3 regions of the Bacillus sp. MN7755 genome follow, and region 1 is predicted to be linked to each of the others. Evidence: riboswitches for the same ligand, from Rfam matches in the RefSeq annotation. Region 1 holds a riboswitch; each other region holds the start of a gene.
The links. Region 1 has a riboswitch for S-adenosylmethionine ahead of ACYVEC_RS00460 (methionine ABC transporter ATP-binding protein). Riboswitches for the same ligand answer to the same signal wherever they lie in the genome.

Region 1 (7,571 bases):
CTTTTAAGCTTTTATATTTCATAGAATAAATGCCCATTGGCTCTAAATGAATTTTTCCTGCGTTTACAATTTTATATCCTTTTTCTTGAATTTCTTTATCTAAATACGGAATGTGCTGGAAATAGTTTGCATCAATTTCTTTATCCGCCAACGCTTTATTCGGTAACACATAGTCTTGGAATTTTTTAATTTCTAATTTAATACCTTTTTTCTCTAATATTGGCTGTGCTTTTTCTAAAATAACAGCGTGCGGCACGTTAGAAGCTCCAACGACAAGCTTATTTTCCTCTTTCCCTCCGCAAGCAGCTAATGTAAATACAGACAGCGCTGTAACAACTGACAATAGAATCTTTTTCATATGATGTCCCCTTCTCCTGTATAATTATGTAGTTATAAAAAGGGCCGGCATACACCAACCCTTCCACAGCAATTATTCTTTTACAGGAACAACTGCCCCTTTATATTCTTTATTAATAAAGTCTTCAATTTCTTTAGAGTGTAATACTTCTACAAGAGCTTTAATCTCTTTCTTATCTTTATCGCCTTTACGAACAGCTACTACGTTTGCGTACGGTGAATCATTTCCTTCAATGGCAATTGCATCTTTTTCTGGATTTAACTTCGCATCAATTGCATAGTTCGAGTTAATTAAAACAGCGTCGCCTTCTTTATTGTTATACACTTGTGGTAATAAACCAGGCTCGATATCCGTTTTGAATTTTAAGTTTTTCGGATTATCTGCAATATCTTTTGGAGTTGCTTTAACTGGATCTACTCCGTCTTTAATTTTTAAAATACCCTCTTTTTGTAAAATTGCTAAACCACGTCCATGGTCAGCAACAGAATTACTCATAATAATTGTTGCACCGTCTGGAAGCTCTTTTAAGCTCTTATATTTTTGAGAATATACACCAATCGGTTCTAAATGAATTTTTCCTGCTACTTCAAAATCATATTTTTTATCTTTAATTTCTTTTTCTAAATACGGAATGTGCTGGAAGTAGTTTGCATCTAAATCCTTATCCGCTAACGATTTATTTGGCAATACGTAATCTTGGAATTTTTTCACCTCTAATTCAATTCCTTTTTTCTCAAGTAACGGTTTTGCCTTTTCTAAAATTTCAGCGTGCGGTACGTTAGACGCCCCCACAACTAGTTTTTTTTCATCTTTATCTTTCCCGCCACAAGCAGCTAACCCCAAAATAGAAGTTGAAATAAGTGCTGTAAGTAATAATTTTTTCATTTGAAACATCCTCCCGTTTTTTATTATCTTTTATCTATTCGAGTCGTTACACGATCACCAATCCACTGAATGAAAAATACAACTAGTAATACACAAATTGTCGCAACGATTGTTACGTCGTTATTTCCTCGTTGGAACCCCTCTAAATAAGCAAGTGTTCCAAGGCCACCAGCACCAACAACTCCCGCCATTGCTGTATAGCCTACTAAAGCAATTGTCGTAACTGTAATACCAGACACTAATGCTGGTAACGATTCTGGAATTAGCACTTTCAAAATAATTGTGCTTGTTTTTGCTCCCATTGCTTTTGAAGCTTCAATTACACCTTTATCAATTTCACGAAGGGCAATTTCAACCATTCTCGCGTAAAACGGTGCCGCTCCAATAATTAAAGCTGGAAGTGCAGCACTCGCTCCAAGAATTGTTCCAAGTAGAATCTTTGTGAATGGGATTAATAAAATGATTAAAATAATGAACGGTATCGAGCGAAAAATGTTTACGAACGCTCCAATCGCCGTGTTAACCGCTTTGTTTTCCCATAAATTATCTTTCGCTGTCATAAAGAGTAACAATCCTAAAATGAGTCCTAAAACAAATGTGGCAAGAGCTGCGATTGCCGTCATATATAACGTTTCACCAGTTGCTTCTAACATTTGATTCCAATCAACGTTTGTGAGTAACTTATCCATGTGCAATCACCTCTAGCTCTACTTGATCTTGATGTATTCCCTCTATTGCTTGCTGAATCGCTGTTTCCTCACCATTTAAATGAACAACTAAACTACCGTAAGAGCCGTTATTCGTTTGTGCGATATTTCCTTGCAAAATGCTAACTTCTATATCACTGCGCTGCATTAATCTTTGAAGCACTGGTCTTTCTACAGCCTCACCGATAAACTGCAAACGAATTACTTTTCCATCTGGATACTTTTCAATTAAACTTTCAATCGTTTCATTTGTATCTTCAGAATCCGTTAACTGCTGTACAAATCGTTTCGTAATGTCTTTCTGCGGATTACGGAACACATCAAGTACTGGACCTGTTTCTACAATCTTTCCTTTCTCCATTACCGCAACACGATTACAAATCTTTCGAATTACGTGCATCTCGTGTGTAATGAGTACAATTGTTAAACCGAGACGCTTATTAATATCTAATAATAAATCTAGAATTTGATCTGTCGTTTCTGGATCAAGAGCTGACGTTGCTTCATCACATAAAAGTACTTTTGGATTGTTAGCTAATGCTCTTGCAATCCCAACGCGTTGCTTTTGTCCTCCGCTTAGCTGGGATGGATACGCGTCTCCTCTTCCTTCTAAACCAACAAGATGAATTAATTCATCAACACGTTTTCTTCTCGCCGCCTTATCGACACCTGCAATTTCAAGTGGGAACTCGATATTTTCACGTACAGTTCGTGACCAAAGTAAGTTGAAGTGCTGAAAAATCATTCCGATTTCTTGCCTTGCCTTACGAAGTTCGCTTCCTGTAATTGCTGAAATGACACGATTTGCAATTGTAATTTGGCCAGAAGTTGGTTTCTCTAGCTGATTGAATAATCTAATTAAAGAACTTTTTCCAGCACCACTATATCCGATAACACCAAATATTTCACCTTTATCTATTTTTAAATTGGCATTATCTACAGCAGTGACATCACCGCTTTTTGCTTTATATATTTTCTTTACATTTTCTAATAAAATCATGATGTTCACCCCTTTTTGTTTGGACATACTCCGCAATTTTTTATTTTTGATGCGTGTAATCCACCATTATCATTACTTTTATTATTTGAATGTCCTCCACATTCAAACAACAAAAAAACCTTTCCGCTTTAGAGAAGCAGAAAGGTTTATATGCGTATATAACAACATTATCCCTCTCTCTCATCTCTCAAAGCATTTGCTTTGCAGGAATTGGCACCATTTCAACATAAGTTGACGGTTGCCGGGCTTCACAGGGCACAGTCCCTCCACCTCTCTTGATAAGAGAAATCAGATTACATTTTTGTCTGATTTGTAATTTATGAAATTGTCTATATTTTATGAATTGAATTGTATCAATATCCACACACCATGTCAACAGAAATTTTCGCAAAAAATGAAACTTCAGAATTTTAAGCACCTACTGACATTGGTTTACATATATGAAACATCGATTCAACTAATAGCATCGTTCGATACGTTCCCGAATATTGCACACGTCCATCATTCATTAGCATTTGCAATCGTACATTGCCGTTCACCAATTGTTTTATATCTTCCTCATCTACACAAACGATCTGCTCCGTTCCTCTTTCCTCATGTAGCAGCTCTATATAATCTCTTGAAATTTGTAACGAACAACTTTCATCTCCAAAGCGGAAATTAACAGTTTTCTCTCCTTGTCTTAAAAGCGGCTCTAAATGATATTGACCATTAGCGTAATTTACAAATGATTGCAGCAAAGAATATAATTTCACCCTAAATCACATCCTTCATATCACTTTCTATTACACATATCATTCCCTCTCACTAAAGAGCAATCCTGTTACTTTCGCTCGACAAATACTGTAATCACCCTGCATCTCGACATATTTCCCAAGAAATATGTCGAGGCGGCAAAAACTTTGCCGCCTACTTTAATTCTGTATATAAATATTCAACCGAATGAAATGCATATATCTTCTTCATGAGTGTCCCATTTTCAAAAACAAGTAAACACGGTACACTTTCGATTCCATACTCTTTCGCTAAATGCGGAGCATAATTTAAATCTAACATCCCAATTTTCAGATCCTCAATTGTCATCTCAACAACCGTTAACATCTTTTTTGCTAATTGGCATGTTCCACACATTGGAGTATATACATATAGCACTGTTTTTTCTTCGTTCTCTATTAAGGCTGTAGCTTCGGCTCCTGTCCAGTCAATCACTTCTATCATTCCTTACCGTAAATATTCTGTATAAACGTCAATGTCAGCTCCCCATAATACATTTGCTAAGTGTGAAGATGGCGCAGTTGCCACTTCTCGGTACGAGCGATCAATATAAATATGCTCTGCTTGCGGAAATTCTTTTCGAAATTGTTTCCTTAACTTTTCTCCAGCATCATCAGCATCCACTAGCACATACACTTCCTTATCAAAAAACTGATCAACGAGCTCATCCATTTTCGACAAACCAATTGTACCATTTGTACAAACAATTTCCACCGGTTCACGAATAATAGATTCAATCTTTCTTCTATCTGATGTACCTTCTACAATAATGACTTTTTCTACATAAATCATATGTCATCACCCGATCACCATATACTATACAACCTTTAACTTAGTATATAGTATATTCGTTATTTTCATGTTGTTTCCTGTTTATTTTTGCAAAAGAAAAGCGGAACCGACTGTTTAGCCCTGTTGGCTAAGGTTCTTTCGCACAGAAGACGCTTTTTGCCTTGGCGAAACCACCAAACAATCTAGCCGCTGGAGCTGGACAATAAAGAAAAGCGCAAGCAGCTAGAACTGCATAAAACTTAAACGAAAAGTTTTTCCAAAAACGTTCTCCTACACGATAATTAGTATATGATTTTACGTTCATTATTTTACATAAAATAAAAAAAGGACAGCACAAAGGCTGTCCTTTAGTCGACTATAATTAGTCTTGGTTTGTCATTTCTGCATATTTTTCAGCAGTTAATAACTTTTCAACTTGGCTTGCATCAGAAAGTTCAACTTTAACCATCCATGCACCCTCGTATGGAGATTCGTTAACAAGTTCTGGTTGGTCACTTAATTCTTCGTTTACTGCTACAACTTTACCGCTTACAGGTGCGTATAACTCAGAAACTGTTTTAACAGATTCTACGCTTCCGAATGGCTCGTCAGCTTCAATTGTTGCACCTACTTCAGGAAGTTCAACGAATACGATATCGCCTAGCTCACCTTGTGCAAAGTGAGTAATACCGATAACAACTTCATTACCTTCAGTTTTTACCCATTCGTGTTCTTCAGAGTAACGTAAATTATTTGGAATGCTCATGACTGTACCTCCAGTGAATGTATTAATTATGTAAAAATACCTTATTGGTACTTTTTCCACACACTTTCAAACTGCTCTTCGTTAAAACCAAGTGTTACATTCGTTCCATTTGTTACAATTGGACGTTTAATCAACATGCCATCAGATGCTAAAAGCTCGTACATTTCGTCTTCGCTTGCATCTTTCAACTTATCTTTCAGACCAAGTTCACGGTAACGCATTCCACTTGTATTAAAGAATTTTTTTAATGGTAATTCACTTTTTTCATGTAAATTACGTAAATCTTCTTTTGATGGTGGATTTTCAACAATATGAATCATCTCATATGCTACATCATTTGCCTCAAACCATTTCTTTGCTTTTTGACATGTGCCACACTTTGGATATGAATAAAATGTTACTGTCATAAATTCACCTACTTTTTTACTAACCTTTACCTTTATCATATAGAAAACGTTTTATTATTTCAAACGATTATTCGCTAAACTTTTACTTATTTCGTGATAAATTTTAATAATCCTGCGAATTTTCCTTATTTTCCCGCCATTTGTTAAGAAAAAAATAAATATATAATTTTTTTGGATTCTTTCCCAATTCCCCGCCGAACATATATCTTAAACAAACGTTTGATTAAATTCCTATTTTTCTTTGTTCCCCTTGAGCTGCATCAATTTCTTCCTACCGAACATATATCCTAAACAAACGTTTGATTAAATTCCTATTTTCCCTTGTTCACCCTTGAGCTTCATCAATTTCTTCCTACCGAACATACATCTTAAACAAACGTTTATTTAACCGTTTCAGCCTATAGCCACAAAACCTGGAAACACTTTAAATGACAAAATCTTACAGATAAAAGGAACTAACGATTTTGACCGTAGTAGTGAGCCCGCAAGAAAGTTATTAAACCTATCATCAATAAAGCCAAAGTAACTGCTCCTGAGAATATGAAATTCAAATTACTGACTGAAATAAAAAAAGAAGTACCCTTGATTAGAGACAGAGGTACTTCTTTTTTTATCATAAATCTAAAGGTAAACGTATCCTTTATTAAAGTAGAAATGTATACTTTTCTACTTTTTCGTAGTTTATTCAAAATCTTTGCGGAACCGCCACTAGCTCATTTACATAATTATCGTTAGGTGAAGTTACTTATATTTTTCTACGTACTAAATAAAAAGCTAAGGAACCCATAATAATAGGTGCAACTAAACTAGAAGAATATGCACTAGTAATAGTAAAAAGAGAGAGTATAAATATATAGATAAGAGCTAGTCCAATAAATACAGGAATTCCAAATCGAAACTTCCTACATTGTTTTATGTTCCTGTATAACATTTCTCCAATTAGGCAAGCTACAAGATCTAATATGCTACCAAATATAATGAGAATTACAACGAATCCTAATATGTTAGGTAAATCATTCTCGTAAGAATAACTAGGATCAGAAATATACGGTATTAAGAACCATATGATAATAAAAGTAAGCAGGCTTGCAGCATAACTAATTAAAAATTTCCCCAACGTAATCATCCTCATAATTTTCTAATATTATCTTCATTATATGACATAATGTTCTATTATTAATAGCAAGACTACCATCCACGAAATTGCTAATTGAATGAAATAAAAAAAGACGCATTTAAATGGATGCGTCTTTTGGCGATGTTTCTTTTGTGAAATCATATAAAGCAATCGCGCCTAAAATAACCAATATACTTTCAGGGGCATCTAACAAAATAGTTCTCCAAGTTTCTGATATTACCCATTTAATACCTGCTGATTCAAGATATGCTTGAAAATAACCGATTGTAAAATCAATTACAAATAAACATACAAGTAATGTTAGACCAAACCGAATTAATTTCTTGTTTTTAAACATGTAACACCTCTCAAAATTCATTGGATATTTCTGTTTTCAGTTCTTTATATACAAAAATCCCTATATTTAATTTTAACATACAAAATATCCCAATAAATACAATATGCATATTTGCATATTTCATAAATATTGAGGAATTACTTTTAATAAAAAATCCCTACAAGTGTAGAATAAACTAGCTTTAGCAATGCAAACAATTAATCGCATAAATAACGAAATCATTTGAACCACTATATAGACAATCCCAGCCCTTGAAATAAGGGGAAATCCACGTTCCTGGCTACCTACCATAATGAATAACCCGCCGCATAACGCTACAACGGATGCGATAGCACCGACAGGTAAGAAATTACTGCAAAGAAAAAGCCATGTATACACATGACTTTCATAGCATAAGTAATAATCAAAATCCCTTTTTCTTCATCAGC
Region 2 (7,571 bases), on a different contig from region 1:
TTCTTTAGAACCAAACAGAACAACTAAGATTGTGTTGTTTACTCCAGAATTCCAAATAGAAGATTTTCTTGATGTTATTATTAGTGGAAATAAAGATGATGTTAAGGATGTTCTTGTATATTCTTTCTTAGCAGATTCAGCAGGTCACAATCTGCCATCTACTGTTTTCAGAAATGCAGAATACACTTTTGCTTGCTGACACCGTGATGATGTATTCTTTACTATCATATCAAGGTGCCATCCTGCAGCTTGAATCAACTTAATTTTATTGTGTTGTTATTGTATAAGAAAAGAAGACATCGATTAAGATGTCTTCTCTTACTTGTACACTTGGTGTTAAGAAGGTATTATATTGCTTAAAAACCATGAAAAAATATAACAATCATCGAGTAAGCCTATTATAGCATCAATAAATAGGTTTTAATATGTAATGTTGCATATATATAGATTTATTTATATTTAATCTATATAGTTAAATTGTCTGTTATTTGTTTTAATTCATTTACTTATTGTATTTTATTTTATTTTTGAGTGCTCCAGCAATGGAGCCTTTTTTTTATTGGTGAGATTGTACTAATATGAAAAAATAGAATTAACTGTATATTGTAAGGGTGATATACCTATGGAGTTTTTGTTTGAGCTGCTAAAAGAATTGGTGAAAGAAGTTTCTGCATATGTTTTATTTACATAAAATTCGTTATCGGTAGCAAGAAAAAGGCGAATTCCTACTTTCAAAAGGAATTCGCCTTTTTCATTTTCTATAACCCTATTCATCTTTTTATACATTCCTATCATGGATTTATAGGTTATGAGAAAGGGTATTTTTTGCACTATTATCTATTCTTGGATATTATTAATAATATCTATATGAACTTATTTTTTATTAAAAAAGTTTGGCGGTGTGTAAAATGATTAAAGGGATTAAAAATATTGAAACGAAAGAACCGATAAACATGTTTCTATTTATTCCCTGTAGTACTCTTTTGTTTGATAATATTTATCAACATTTTATTCTTGGAAAGGATTTTACACTACAGAAGCTTTTATTTGAACTCGTATTTTTATTTATTTTCATTTCATTTTTTTTATATAGTAAGTATTTACAAAAAATGAATAAACAAATGTTTACAAAATATATTTTTCTTGGCGTTAGTATTAGTTATCTTTTGGCATACGATCTTATGTTTATACGTAATCCAGGTGCTTCTTTACATATCCCTTATTTAGAGTGCTTCTTAGTAATTTCTGCACCTTTATTTTTAAGTATTCATTATCTTCTATCGGTATCTATCTGTATGATATGTAGATTTTTAATTGCTATTTATTATTTTGAAATTAACTATCCAATATCATTAATATTATTGTTTCTAACAATTTTTGTTACGTCATTTTTTGTATTTCTTTCATTAAAATTTTTAGTACAAAAAATTAAAGCATCCTATGAAAAACAAATGAAAGAAACAGCTGTATCGATAATGAGGATAATGGAATTAAAGGATCAATATACTAAAGGACATAGTGAACGTGTAGCCAATTATGCTACTATTCTTGCTAAAGAAACAAATGAATATGATGATAATTCTTTAAAACAATTTCATTTTATTTGTTTATTACATGATATAGGGAAAATAGGTATTCCGGATGAAGTTTTAAAGAAAGCATCTTCTCTTACAGAAGAAGAATATAATATTATTAAGACACACCCACAATTAGGACTAGAAGTTTTTAAAAATATATCTTTAATAAAAGGTAGTGAAGACATAATTCTTTCTCATCATGAAAGATGGGATGGAAAGGGCTATCCTCAAAAATTAAAAGGAAATCAAATACCACTATGCGCAAGAATTGTTGCAATAGCAGATGCATTCGATGCAATGACTTCTTCAAGAGCATATCGTTCGGCTCTATCTCCTGAAGAAGCTTATAGACGTATTATAGAAGGATCTGGTACACAATTTGATCCTTCTATAATAGAGGTTTTCAAAAAGGTATTTCCTTTGTGGGAAAAAATGGTCCCAAATTCTTTTAGTTAAAAGCTCATGTCTGAAATCGATTCATATTTGAGGTATGATGAATGCGAAAAATGAAAAAACCGAATCCAATCGTGATAAAAGTTTGGAACTAGATAATGAATAAGGCACATAAAGAAAAGGTACCTATATATAGGTACCTTTTCTAATAGTTTTTTAGCAGAAACAACTGCATCCAATAATGATTAATAGAATAAATAATACAACTAATAAAGCAAATCCTCCAGCGAAACCGCAGCCTTCGCCGCAACTACCACCATATCCCATAACAATAGTGCCTCCTTTAGATAAAAGGGTAAAACTAGGGTTCATTCCATGGATTTTAATGGGTTCACTTTACCTTATGTTTTTAAGAATGAATTGAGCAGGTCCTTTTGAAAATAAAGAAAAGACGCCATTAGGCGCCTTCCTTTTAGGTAGATAAGACTTTAGTTTTCCAATCTAAAGAAATTTTGTATCAGTTCTTTGTGAGTATATCATAATATCTGATTGATTTATTATGCATTGTTACATACTTCTCTAAATCCCTCTATTTTTCATTTGATAAAATAAAATCCTAATATTACCAAAAATTAAATAAATATTTCTACATATTCAAGATATTTACATAAATTACAAAAGTGATACATTTAAGTTGTAAGTTATAAAAACTATTAAAGGGGGATTTATTATGTTCAAGAAATTAGTAGTAGGGCTATTGGCAACTGGTATTGCATTAACAGGAGGAATTGGAGCGGCTTCAGCTGATACGCAAAAAGCTGTGAGCTCTCCGAAACAAGCAACATGCTCAATTCCTTATGAATATTCTAATGGTAAATTCAAAAGAACTCTGTATTACTCAAATGGAGTATATGCTAATAGTTTTAATGAAAATGTTTGTGGCGGGACGATTACATGGTATTTAAAACATGTTCAAAATGGAGTTGCTTTTTACGAAGGTAATTTAAAATAGTAGATTTTTTGAACCTCATTTATTGAGGTTCTTTTATTTTTAGTTTTTAAACTGATTCTCCATAAAAAAAGACACCTAAAGGTACCTTTCTGCGACTTAAACCATCTTAATTTTAATAATATAGTTTTAAGCTTAAAAACTATAGGGAGTTCTCCTATGTGCTTTGTAAATAGCTTTTGCGAAATTATGAGTGTTTTTTTATTTTGTATTTCAATAAGTTCATCTGGATCATTTTTAGATAATATTCTTTTTCTATTAGCTTAAATATAAATAATGCTATTTTCATGTTAGTAACAACATCTTCTCGAATACATTTTATTCTTTGAATGTATCTGGTTTTTCAACTCTGAATGATTTTACCTCACCGCATTCTAAACAGAATGTGGTTAATAGCTTAGAACGTTTCCCTCCTGAAAAGAACCTACTAGAATCATCTTCACAAACATATGCATGATAAGCAGATCCAACTCTTCCTTCTTTAAATGTAGTAGAACCGCAATTATCACATCTTTTATTTTTCATATTACTAACACCTCTTTTGGTTCGTATTTATTTTGCTGTATTTTTATAATAGAAGCAAAGCAACTTGGTTATACATGATGTTTTCGACATGATACAACATACCCCTTCATATATTCGTAAGTAAAACAAGATAATACCCTCATGAACCGCTATAAAAATATGATTTCTTATATATCATTTAATGTTTATCGGAAAAATAAGTATTAAATGATTGATTTTTATTATTCTGATGATTATAATAAAAAAATCACAAAAACAAACAATTCTTATGTTGAGAAGTGGAGGGACGGGCCCTATGAAACTTCGGCAACCTCGTTTTAGACGAAAGGTGCCAAATCCTGCAGGTGAAAAAACACCTGAAAGATAAGAGCGGTTCACTTAGTCAAGAAGGCTACTCTTATTTCGATAAGAGTAGCCTTTTTTATGGCTAAAAGGTAAAGGGGGAATAGGTAGTGGAGTATGGTTTTTGGTTGCCGATTTTTGGGGGATGGCTTCGAAATGTAGATGATGAATCTATGCCGCCTACGTTTGAGTATGCAAAACAAACAGCGCAAGCGGCAGAACAATTAGGTTTTTCAACAACACTTATTGCGGAATTAAATTTAAATGATATAAAAGGTGTTTCAGCACCAAGTTTAGAAGCATGGACAACTGCGGCAGCACTTGCAGCAGTGACGGATAGATTAGAGATCATGACAGCTGTAAGACCTGGTTTCCACAATCCAGCAGTTACAGCAAAAATGGCAGCGAATATTGATCAATTAAGTAATGGCCGTTTTACATTGAATGTAGTTTCAGCATGGTGGGAAGAAGAAGCTAGGCAGTATGGCGGGGTATTTACCGCACACGACGAAAGATATGATCGTACAGAGGAATTTGTAACAGTTTTGAAAGGGCTTTGGAAAGAAGAAGAGTTTTCTTATAAGGGGAATTTTTATGAGATTCATAATACACATTTAAGTCCAAAACCTGTGCAGAAACAAGGGATTAAGATCTATGCAGGTGGTGAGAGTAAGCGAGGAAAAGAGGTAATCGTAAAACACGCGGATGCATATGTCATGCATGGTGGAACAGTGGAAGAAGTATCTGTGAAAATAGAAGATATGAAGAATCGTAGAAAGAAAGTCACAGAGGAGCCATTGCAGTCATTCGGGCTTGCGGCTTACGTCATTTGTCGTGATACAGAAGAAGAGGCATTAGAGGAATGGAGACGCATAACGGATGTGAAAGAAGGTGCGTTAGGTTATGCGGGTTACCAAGATTTTATTAGTAAATCGCATTTAGAACAGCAAGTGAAATTGAATGATTATTCCGTATCTAATCGCGGGTTACGCCCTAATCTAATCGGAACACCAGAACAAATTGCAGAAAGGATACTCGCTTTTGAAAAAGTAGGTGTTACATTATTACTTTTACAATTTTCACCACAGCTTGAAGAGATGAAACGATTTTCTGAAAAAGTGATGCCATTAGTTGAAGCAAGAAGAAAGGAATTGATTACAAATGAGTAAAATTTATATATTACATGAGAATAAGGAATGGACGGATCATTTAGTGAAAAGGTTGGAAGAACTGGAGTTACCGTATGAGGAATGGCATTTAGATAAAGGAACAATATCGTTAGAACAAGAACCTCCTCAAGGTGTTTTTTATAGCCGCATGAGTGCTTCTTCACATACGAGAGGACATCGTTATGCACCTGAATTGACTGAGGGGGTTCTTGCTTGGTTAGAGGGATACGGGCGAACAGTATTTAATGGATCTCGTGCATTACGCCTTGAAGTAAGTAAATTGAATCAATATGCAGCATTAAGAAATTTTGGGATACAAGTGCCGAAAACAATTGGTGCTGTTGGCCGCGCTAATATAGTAAAAGCAGCAAGGGAGTTAGGGGGGGTACCGTTCATTACAAAGCATAACCGTGCAGGGAAAGGCCTTGGTGTTCAACTATTTCATTCCATCGATGCTTTAGAACAGTATTTGGATAGTCCGGCGTTTGAAGAACCTATCGATGGAATTACTTTAATCCAGCAGTATATTGAAGCGCCAGAACCATATATTACGCGTTGTGAGTTTGTAGGCGGTCAGTTTGTATATGCAGTTAAAGTAGATACATCAGAAGGATTTGAGCTTTGTCCAGCAGATGCATGCTCGATTCACGATGCTTTTTGCCCAGTAGGAGAAGAGAGTAAGAAAGAATCGTCAACAAAATTTGAAATTATATCGGACTTCCATGAGCCAATTATTGAACAATACAAAGAATTTTTGAAGAAAAATGAAATCACTGTTGCTGGTATTGAATTTATTCGCAGCTCGGATGGAACAATTTATACGTATGATATTAATACAAACACAAACTATAATTCTGATGCAGAGTCTGTAGCTAATCAATTTGGTATGCTTGAGCTTGCTAAATTCCTTGGAATAGAATTAGAAAAACAAGTAGAGTCAGTTAAATAATATATAAGATTCTAGTGAAAATTTTTGTTAAAGTAATAGTGGGAGTATGACCAAGTTTAGGGGAGTACTTACAAGCTCTTATGTTTTTGCATTAGAACGAAAAGTATAAGAAACAGCCCAAGTTTCAATGAGGAACTTGGGCTGTTTGTATGTTACATTTCCATTTTATTTATATATTCGCAAGTAAAACAACATAATATCACTATGAAACCCTATAACAATATGAGTTTTTGCATATTTCAAAACTTAATGTATCCTTCAAAAAGTTTTAATTGTATAATATGTTTTGTCATATTCTTTTAGATTTTTCGACAAAAAATAATATAAATAGAAACGATATTGGGAGAAGGAATTATGTACACAAAACTACTAAAATCAATTACATCATTATCACTTATAGGTGGTGCTTTACTATATACAAATGGCAGTGACGTGAGAGCTGCTGAGGCAGGTGTTTTTTCTGATGTGCCTACGTCGCATTGGTCGTATCCGGCAATTAAAGATTTATCGAGTAAAAATATTATTTCCGGTTATGGAAATGGGAAGTTTGGTTTCGGTGATGTTGCGACGAGAGAGCAAGTTGCAGCTTTAATTTATCGTGCTCTGTTACCGAATAAGCAAGGTGGTGCGTTCAGTAATGAAGGTGCTCGTTATGTATTAAAAGATGGATCTACTTTAAACAATCCGTATCGAGATATTCGCGCAGGATCCACATTGTTTCCAGAAGAGGTTTTAACGTTAACGAAATTAGGAATTTTTAACGGGGATGGAAACGGAGGGTTTAGACCGAAAGATTCTGTTAGCCGTGCAGAAATGGCGCAAATTATTAAAAATGCTTTTCAAGTTTCAGCTAAGCAAAAGCATACATTTAATGATGTTCCGAATGGTTTTTGGGCAGAAGGTGCGATTAGTGCGGTGCAGTCAAACGGGATTGCATCTGGTACAGGCGACGGGAAATTTGAACCTGCAAAAACGGTAACGCGTGAACAGTATGCACAGTTTTTATATAATGCTTTGCAATATAAAAAGCCTGCGGTTGCGGTGAAAGATACAGGAGATGCAGCATTATTAGCAGCATTTAAAGATGAAGTGCAAAAGCGTATTAATACATATGAAACAAATATTACACTTCCATATAAAACGAAAAATAGCAATATGCAAGAAGTGATGGATACGCTTTTTAACGCCTATAAAGAAGTGGCAAGTAAAAATGAGTATACAAATTATAATAGATCGAATGTTTCATATGGAATTTCTGGATCACCTGGAAATTATACGTTTACGTTAAAGATTACATATCGTGAAACGAAAGAACAAACGGAATATGTAATGAAGCAAGCAAAGGCAATCGTTTCTTCTATTACACAAGTTGGAATGGATGATCACCAAAAAGTGAAAGCGATTCATGATTATGTCGTAAAACATATTTCTTACGATACGTCTTATAAAGCTTACACAGCATATGAAGCACTCGTAAATCGTTCTGCGGTTTGCCAAGGTTACGCACTATTAACCTATCAATTATTAAAAGAAGCTGGCATTGAGAATCATTTCGTAACGGGAACTGGCGATGGACAACCTCATGCTTGGAATTTAGTGAAAATCGA
Region 3 (7,571 bases), on a different contig from region 1:
ATTACCTTACACTACAATTACCTCATGGAGAATTAGTGTATTATCAGCTGAAACATGTGAAGAGTCTAGTCAGAAAAGTGAAAGAGGCACAAGGAGAATATGGTTCATGTTTTTATGCGGAAGAAGATACTTTTTTAGATGTATTAAATGACTTGAAGTATAAATGGATAAAGATTAATCGTGGTGGACCAGAGTGTGTGGAAGGTTTATTAAGTGATATACATGATGGAAATATTACACTAATTAACGGTGATGAGGTCATTTATGTAATTAATTCCCATGTTAAGAGTGTGAGTCAAATAGTTAAAAACAAAAAGAATGAAGAAGAATAATGTTTAATAAATAAAAGGGGCATTATGATTGAAAGTGAAGAATGATTTCATATTTCTCTGTAATTATTTTTGGATATATGAAAAAGGGTTTCTTACTATTAAAAAACAGAACATTGCCCCTGATTATTTTTAGAATAAAAGAAAGGGAAATTGTAATTTCATAGGAAGGAGGATATAGATGAATGAGTTAAACAAAAGTATTGGAGAAAATATATATGTTAAATTAATCGGTGAAAAAAGATTTAAAGGTGTATTAATAGACGTAGGAAATGATATTGTTGTTCTTTATAATGGACAAGACTACGTGTATATATCTTTATACCATGTACAATATTATAAATTTTTAAGACCATATGATGAAGAAATATCAAAACCAGATGTTGATTCTGTAATTAAGAGGGAATCCCCTTCAATTTCTTTGAGGAAAGTATTAAGTACCTCTAAAGGGGTTTTTACAGAGATTTATGTAGCTGGAAATGCTCCAATACATGGGTATGTTACAAGTGTAATGAACGATTATATTGTTTTTTATAGTCCAGTTTATAAAACTGTATATATATCTTTAAAACACTTGAAGTGGTTAATTCCGTATAAAGAAAATCAAGTGCCTTATGCCCTCAATAAAAATGAACTCCCCGTGAATCCGTTAAATATTACGTTAGCTCGAACTTTTGAAGAACAACTTATTAAAATGGCTGGCAAAATCATGGTGTTCGATTTAGGTGAGGAATATAATAAAATCGGAAAGATGGCGAAGATTGACGAAGGGCATATTGAAATATTAAAAGCGCGTGATGCGAAAATGTATGTAAATATTCAACATGTAAAATCTGTCCACTGTCCGTAAGCTAGTTGAAAGGGCTGGCTTTTTCTTTTATATGCAGAAGAAAAAGTCGAGCCTATTTGTTTAGCTCGATTTGAATATGAGGGGAAAAATAAATTGAATATAAATATGTTAGTGTGATCATTGAAGAGGAAATCTTGTGCTAAATTATAAAAAATATGTACGAGTTATCTTTTGATTTATTCAATTTATTTTTTGAGGGAGAACTGCTTAACTAATTTATTAAAGGGGTTTTGTTGGTGGAGCAGTTTCCAAATTCGTTATCGATTACATTACTTGGTAGTGCTGGTGGAGCAGCAAAAGCAGTTTTAGCAATTTTAAATCAAGCGATAGTAAATGAAAAAGACCCGATTTATGAGGCGATAAAGAATGTTACATTTCATTTAGTTGATATAAAACAAAAAGATAGGACTTATTATGATGAGTTGTTTCCAAATTTAAAAAATCAATTGTTTTTATATGAAATAGACCTACAAGATGTCGTGACATTTAAACAGCATTTAAAAGAAAGTAGTACGAGTGTTGTTATTGATGTTTCAGGAGCAGATACGATTAGAGTATTAAACTGTTGTAATGAACTTGGAATTTGTTATATTAATTCAGCTTTGGAAAATGAGGCAGTAGATCAGGACGATAGTTTAATCGGCTTTCAGCTTACGGAAAGATATACGAGGTTTGAGAAGGAGAAAGGGAAGTTTACAAATACAAAAGCAATTATAGGCTCAGGTATGAATCCAGGTGTTGTTCAGTGGATGGTTGTTGAACTTATGAAGGAACGCCCAAATGAAAAGCCAAGAGCATGCTATATAGTAGAACATGATACGTCATTTTTGAATGATACAGCACTAATAAAGCCTCATACACTTTATGCTTCATGGGCAGTAGAGCGATTTCTAGATGAAGCGATATGGAGTTATCCGATGTATATGAGTCATCATCGTCCCCTTTATTTTTATGAAGATGTATATGCTTCAGAGTATAAAGTAAAGTTAGGAGAGAAAGAGTTTTATGGTTGCTTAATGCCACATGAGGAAGTTTTAATTTTAGGGAAAAACTTCAATATGGAAGTTGGGTTTCTTTACCGAATTAATGAGTATACAACAAATGTAATTAGGCAGAATTTAGATAAGGTAGAAGATTTATGGAACTGGAATCGTAAAGTATTTAATCCAGCAGAAGAAGAGATTGCTGGCGAGGATCTAGTTGGTGTATTACTCGTTTATGAAAATAGCGAGACATATATGTATAACGTAATGAATAGTAGCCAAGTTTTTCGTAAATATAAAACGAATGCAACTTACTTCCAAGTAGGGTGCGGAATTTATGCTGGCTTGTGTAGTTTACTGTTCGATAACTTTAAACAAGGTGCCTATTATATAGAGGAATTATTATTAAATACAGAAAGTAAGTATGGAGAATATTTAAATTTATATATGAAGGACTTTATAGTGGGGAGTAATGATTTTACGGATGGGCTGCTACATGATCGGATAAGATGGATATAAGTTATAGCGAAAAGGGAGGGGGATGGGGATCCCTTTCCTTTTCGTATTGTCCTGAAAGCAATTTCATACTGATAATTTAAGGAAATAATATGTAGAGTGTTTGTATAGAACATGAGGAGTATTTATATGAACAAATTTAAAAGCTTTATCTATGAGGAAAAAGAAGCCTTAAAAGTATTTGAAAGAATTAACGGGTTTGTTAGTGAATTGATGTTATTAGGAAAACCGAAACCAACGAATTATGAATGGTGTAATATACGGAAATCCTTTTATATGTTGTACAGCTAATGGAAAGTTATGCAGCACGATATAGAGTGAAATTTCATGTGCAAGTAGATAGAAATCTACCTGTTATAAATGGTGATGATAAACAATTAAAACAAGTGTTATTAAAAATGGAATAGAATCAATGCCAGAAGGTGGAGATATTCATATTCGTGCATATCAAAAAACTGAAAGGCATTTGTGTATTTCTGTTGAAGATCAAGGTTTTGGTATAGAGAAGGTTGGAAAAGTTGTTTACACAACAAAGGAGAATGGTACGGGACGACTTGGATTGATGATCACATATAAAATTATTAAGGAACATCAAGGAAGTACTGCGATTCAAAGTAGCGTGGGAATAGGAACGAAAGTGGAGATTTTTTTACCGATAGTATAATGTGCTAGAAGAAAATATTTTTCAGAAAAGTGTTCTTGTTGTGTAAATATAAACATTTTATAAAATGTTTCAAGAAGGGTTTTTTTTATAAAATACTTCGTTTATAATGGAGGAAAATATCGACATGAGATTTGTTATTCATGTAACGGTTACGGTAGTAAGGGGTGCACGCGCATCCTTTTTTCTATGCAGATATGATGAAAGGGGTGGTATGATGGAATTAACATTAAATTCGACTGTATGCTTGCACACGATTCAATTTCGAAAAGAGCAAAAGAATTATATTGTAAAAGATACAATTACAGGAGAAAAATATGAAATGCCGCCACTTTGGATTGATGCATTGGCAATGATGCGTGACGGTTTTTTATTGGGGGAAATTGAGGAGAAATTGAAAGAAGAGTATCCGGCCGAAGAAATAAATATGTTAGCATTTACGAGGCAACTGTTAGAGCTAGAGCTTGTCGAGATGGTAGATGGGGAAGAAATAGCTTGTACAAAGAAGAAAGAGAAAGATTATTTAGCTTGGGTACGTCCTCGTGTCGAGCAATTCTTTCTTAATTTAAATAAAAAATATAGAAGCAAAGGTCAATGATGACCTTTGCTTTTTTGTGTAATTTGTTTAAAAAATAACAGCGAATGCTCTTGCAAAAGCACCGTCACTATCTTTAATTTTTAAAGGTGCAGCAGAGAAAAAGAAACGTTCCGTGTTAATGGCATTTAAGTTTGTTAAGTTTTCAATTAAATAAATATTATTCCCAAGTAGTATATGATGAATCGGTGATGTTTCTGTCGTTACCTCATCAGGAGAAATGAAATCTAAACCGACAGATTTTACTTTTAATTGAACTAGTTCTTCAGCTAATTCTTCAGAAAGATAAAAAGCTTCTTTCTCATACGCCTCTGTATTCCATTTAGTAGATAGATTGGAATGGAAAATAACAATATCGCCTTCTTGTATATCAACATCATGCAGTACTTCCTTATGTAACTTTCTCTCTTGAATATGAGTTACATCGATAAGAACGGCTTCGCCTACAAATTGATCAAGGGGTAATTGATCGATGGTCGTTGCGCCTGAAATGAAATGCGCAGGAGCATCACAATGCGTACCAACATGAACGACAGAATGAAAATCTGTAACTTGATAGCCGGTCTCTTCAACGCTTGTAATGGCTTCTAGATTGATTTTTGGTGTTCCAGGGAATTGAGACATATTGTTTTCAAATGTTTGTGATAGGTCAATTACTTTCACTTTAAATACCTCCAATATACGTTTTAAAATATAAAAAAAACATCCTTCATAATCAAGAAAGATGAGCTTTACATACTAATTGAGTCTTATCTTCCAAAATGCAATGCATTTTGCAGGAATTAGCACCTATTCAGTTTGTATAAACTGAGGTTGCTGGGCTTCAAAGGGCCGATCCCTCTGCCTCTCTTGATAAAGGTATATTCAATTTTAAATTCTGAATTTTCATGATAATAAAATTGTAATTCATTTCCTTTTTTTCTGCAATACAAAATAGGTATTCACCCAAATAAAGTTGCTCGCATATTGTAGCTTATGTAAATAGAATGCTGCGAAGGAGTGAGTGCAGTGACAGGAAATGTATTGAATTATTATGCTGGTGGAAATACAGCTAGAGGATTTCATAATTTATACGAAGAGAATTTAAAAGGGCTAAACAGGTTATTTATTTTAAAGGGTGGCCCTGGAACGGGGAAATCTTCTTTAATTAAGGCAATAGGTCGTGAATGGGTTGAAAAAGGGTATGATATTGAATTTTTACACTGTTCTTCTGATAACAAATCGGTTGACGGTGTAATTATCCCGAAGTTAAAAGTAGGAATTGTTGATGGAACATCACCGCATGTGATTGAGCCGAAAATGCCAGGAGTCGTCGAGGAATATATCAATTTAGGGGTTGCTTGGGACTCAGATAAATTAAGAAAGCAAAAGGTGGAAATTGAACGATTTGTTTCAGAAGCAAGCAAAGCTTTTCAAACAGCGTACGCTTGTTTTAACGAGGCATTAGTTATACATGATGAGTGGGAGAAAATATATATTAATAATATTGATTTTAATAAAGCAAATAAACTAACAGATCAGCTGATTCAAAAATTGTTTACAGATAAAGGCGGGAAACAATCTCTTGTGAAACATCGCTTTTTAGGAGCAGCTACACCGAAAGGAGCAGTTGATTTTGTTCCTAATTTAACAGAAAGATTACCACATCGTTATTTTATAAAAGGGCGCCCAGGCTCTGGGAAATCAACAATGCTCAAAAAATTAGCTAAAGCGGCAGAAGAAAAAGGATTTGAAGTTGAAGTATATCATTGTGGATTTGATCCAAATAGTCTTGATATGGTTATCGTAAGAGAATTAGGGTTTGCAATTTTTGATAGCACCGCACCACATGAATATTTTCCAAGCCGCGAAGGTGATGAGATTATAGATATGTATGCCCTGATTGTGACACCAGGGACAGATGAGAAGTATGCGGCAGAAATTCGAGACGTGTCGATTCAATATAAAGCAAAAATGAATGAGGCAATGTCTTTCTTAGCGAAAGCAAAATCGGTTCGTGATAAATTAGAACGAATTTATATTGCTGCTATGGATTTTTCAAAAGTAGACGCATATAAAGAGGAGATTCAAAAAGAGTTTGAACGAATTGCGGTTAGTGTAACAGAAAAGAACAAATAAAAAAATGAGGAATTTTGACAGGCTGTCGGGAATTTTCTGACAGCTATTTTAGTATGTAGTAAACTTAGTAGTATATTTGTCGAATTTCCAAGGAAATAATCAAAAAATGGAGAGGGTATGAAATGAGAGAGAAAATTAGGGCAGAGTTAGAAAGAATTGAAAAAGAGAATGATGTAAAAATTTTATTTGCGGTGGAATCCGGGAGCCGTGCTTGGGGATTTCCATCGAAAGATAGTGATTATGATGTTAGGTTCGTTTATATACACCCTGTAGAATGGTATTTATCAATTCAGGATAAACGTGATGTAATTGAATATCCGATTAGTGATGATTTAGATATAAGCGGATGGGATATTAAAAAGGCGTTACAACTATTCGCAAAGTCGAATCCAGCATTACTTGAATGGATTCGATCACCAATTTTTTACTCGAAAAACTCTAATTTTCCAGAACAGCTTCAGCAAATGAGTGAAAAGAATTTTGATCCAAAAGCAACGATATATCATTATTTACATATGGCTTCGAAAAATTATCGTGAATTTTTGCAAGGTGAGAATGTAAAGTTAAAAAAGTACTTTTATGTATTGCGTCCTATTTTAGCTTGTAAGTGGCTAGAGGAGAAAACAACTTTGCCTCCAGTAGAATTTGATCGATTGATTACAGAGTTATCATTAGAACGTAGCGTATTAGATGAAATTGAAAAGTTGTTAATAAAGAAAAAAGCAGGTACTGAATTAGATATTGGATTGAAAATTGAGGTGTTGAATCGATTTTTAGAAGAACAAATTCATTACTATCAGCAATATGTAAAAGGAATTGAAAAGGGATCAGGGATCGATATTGAGAGTTTAAATACATTGTTTCGAGATATGTTGTTTGCAGAATAAAAGAAAGAGCACAAATAAATTTGTGCTCTTTTTTATTTTGAAGGAATAAAGAAAACAGATATAGCTGCGAGAAGACCTGCGAATGAGAATAAGTAAAAATTCCATGCTAAGTCATATTGTATTGTCATAATAATACCGACAAGGATAGGACCAGCAATCGCACCAACTCGGCCAAGTCCAAGTCCCCAACCTAAGGAAGTAGCTCGGATATGGGATGGGAAGTATTGTGTTACATATGCATTTAATATTTGAGTAATACCGACTGATCCAATGCCAGCAAGACCAATTAAAAGATAAATGATTGTAACAGATGGTTGAATTGTTAATAGTCCGATACAGATAGCTGCCATAAGATAGGAGATGCTAATAACAATTTTGGCTCCTATACGATCCGCGATTGCTCCAGCAAACAATGCACCGATAGCGGCAGTAATATTTAGCATAAGTAGAAATGATAAACTAGATCCAAGAGGGTATCCTGCTTGGCGCATCATCTGCGGTAACCAAGTATTTAAACCATATATCAAAAACATTCCCATTATATAAGTAATCCAAAAAAGCAGCGTTGCTTTTATGTATTCTTTTGAGAATAAGGTAAGAAATCCATTTTTCTTTCGTATATTAGATGGGGC

Region 2: linked by a shared signal. The riboswitch ahead of ACYVEC_RS07235 (LLM class flavin-dependent oxidoreductase) and the one ahead of ACYVEC_RS00460 (methionine ABC transporter ATP-binding protein) in region 1 are both predicted to bind S-adenosylmethionine.
Region 3: linked by a shared signal. The riboswitch ahead of ACYVEC_RS03870 (cyclase family protein) and the one ahead of ACYVEC_RS00460 (methionine ABC transporter ATP-binding protein) in region 1 are both predicted to bind S-adenosylmethionine.

What each region holds. Positions count from the first base shown of each region.
Region 1 is NZ_BTRL01000001.1:75,168-82,738, forward strand. Features, by position in the region: gene metQ (methionine ABC transporter substrate-binding lipoprotein MetQ) at 1-358, opposite strand, end outside; gene metQ (methionine ABC transporter substrate-binding lipoprotein MetQ) at 431-1,243, opposite strand; gene ACYVEC_RS00455 (methionine ABC transporter permease) at 1,267-1,932, opposite strand; gene ACYVEC_RS00460 (methionine ABC transporter ATP-binding protein) at 1,925-2,950, opposite strand; SAM riboswitch class I at 3,128-3,235, opposite strand; gene ACYVEC_RS00465 (hypothetical protein) at 3,361-3,705, opposite strand; gene ACYVEC_RS00470 (thioredoxin family protein) at 3,860-4,168, opposite strand; gene ACYVEC_RS00475 (toprim domain-containing protein) at 4,172-4,516, opposite strand; gene gcvH (glycine cleavage system protein GcvH) at 4,878-5,261, opposite strand; gene ACYVEC_RS00485 (arsenate reductase family protein) at 5,303-5,668, opposite strand; gene ACYVEC_RS00490 (hypothetical protein) at 6,414-6,785, opposite strand; gene ACYVEC_RS00495 (DUF3937 family protein) at 6,904-7,143, opposite strand; partial or broken gene ACYVEC_RS00500 (hypothetical protein) at 7,264-7,473, opposite strand.
Region 2 is NZ_BTRL01000008.1:47,174-54,744, forward strand. Features, by position in the region: gene ACYVEC_RS07210 (hypothetical protein) at 1-199, shown strand, start outside; gene ACYVEC_RS07215 (HD-GYP domain-containing protein) at 909-2,033, shown strand; gene ACYVEC_RS07220 (YjcZ family sporulation protein) at 2,187-2,297, opposite strand; gene ACYVEC_RS07225 (LCI fold-containing protein) at 2,701-2,982, shown strand; gene ACYVEC_RS07230 (hypothetical protein) at 3,298-3,504, opposite strand; SAM riboswitch class I at 3,768-3,874, shown strand; gene ACYVEC_RS07235 (LLM class flavin-dependent oxidoreductase) at 3,957-5,015, shown strand; gene ACYVEC_RS07240 (ATP-grasp domain-containing protein) at 5,008-5,964, shown strand; gene ACYVEC_RS07245 (S-layer homology domain-containing protein) at 6,319-7,571, shown strand, end outside.
Region 3 is NZ_BTRL01000005.1:129,018-136,588, reverse strand. Features, by position in the region: gene ACYVEC_RS03895 (hypothetical protein) at 1-332, shown strand, start outside; gene ACYVEC_RS03890 (LSm family protein) at 511-1,179, shown strand; gene ACYVEC_RS03885 (S-adenosylmethionine decarboxylase related protein) at 1,416-2,681, shown strand; partial or broken gene ACYVEC_RS03880 (ATP-binding protein) at 2,850-3,342, shown strand; gene ACYVEC_RS03875 (hypothetical protein) at 3,557-3,937, shown strand; gene ACYVEC_RS03870 (cyclase family protein) at 3,965-4,597, opposite strand; SAM riboswitch class I at 4,681-4,793, opposite strand; gene ACYVEC_RS03865 (PRK06851 family protein) at 4,943-6,052, shown strand; gene ACYVEC_RS03860 (nucleotidyltransferase domain-containing protein) at 6,175-6,939, shown strand; gene ACYVEC_RS03855 (MFS transporter) at 6,972-7,571, opposite strand, start outside.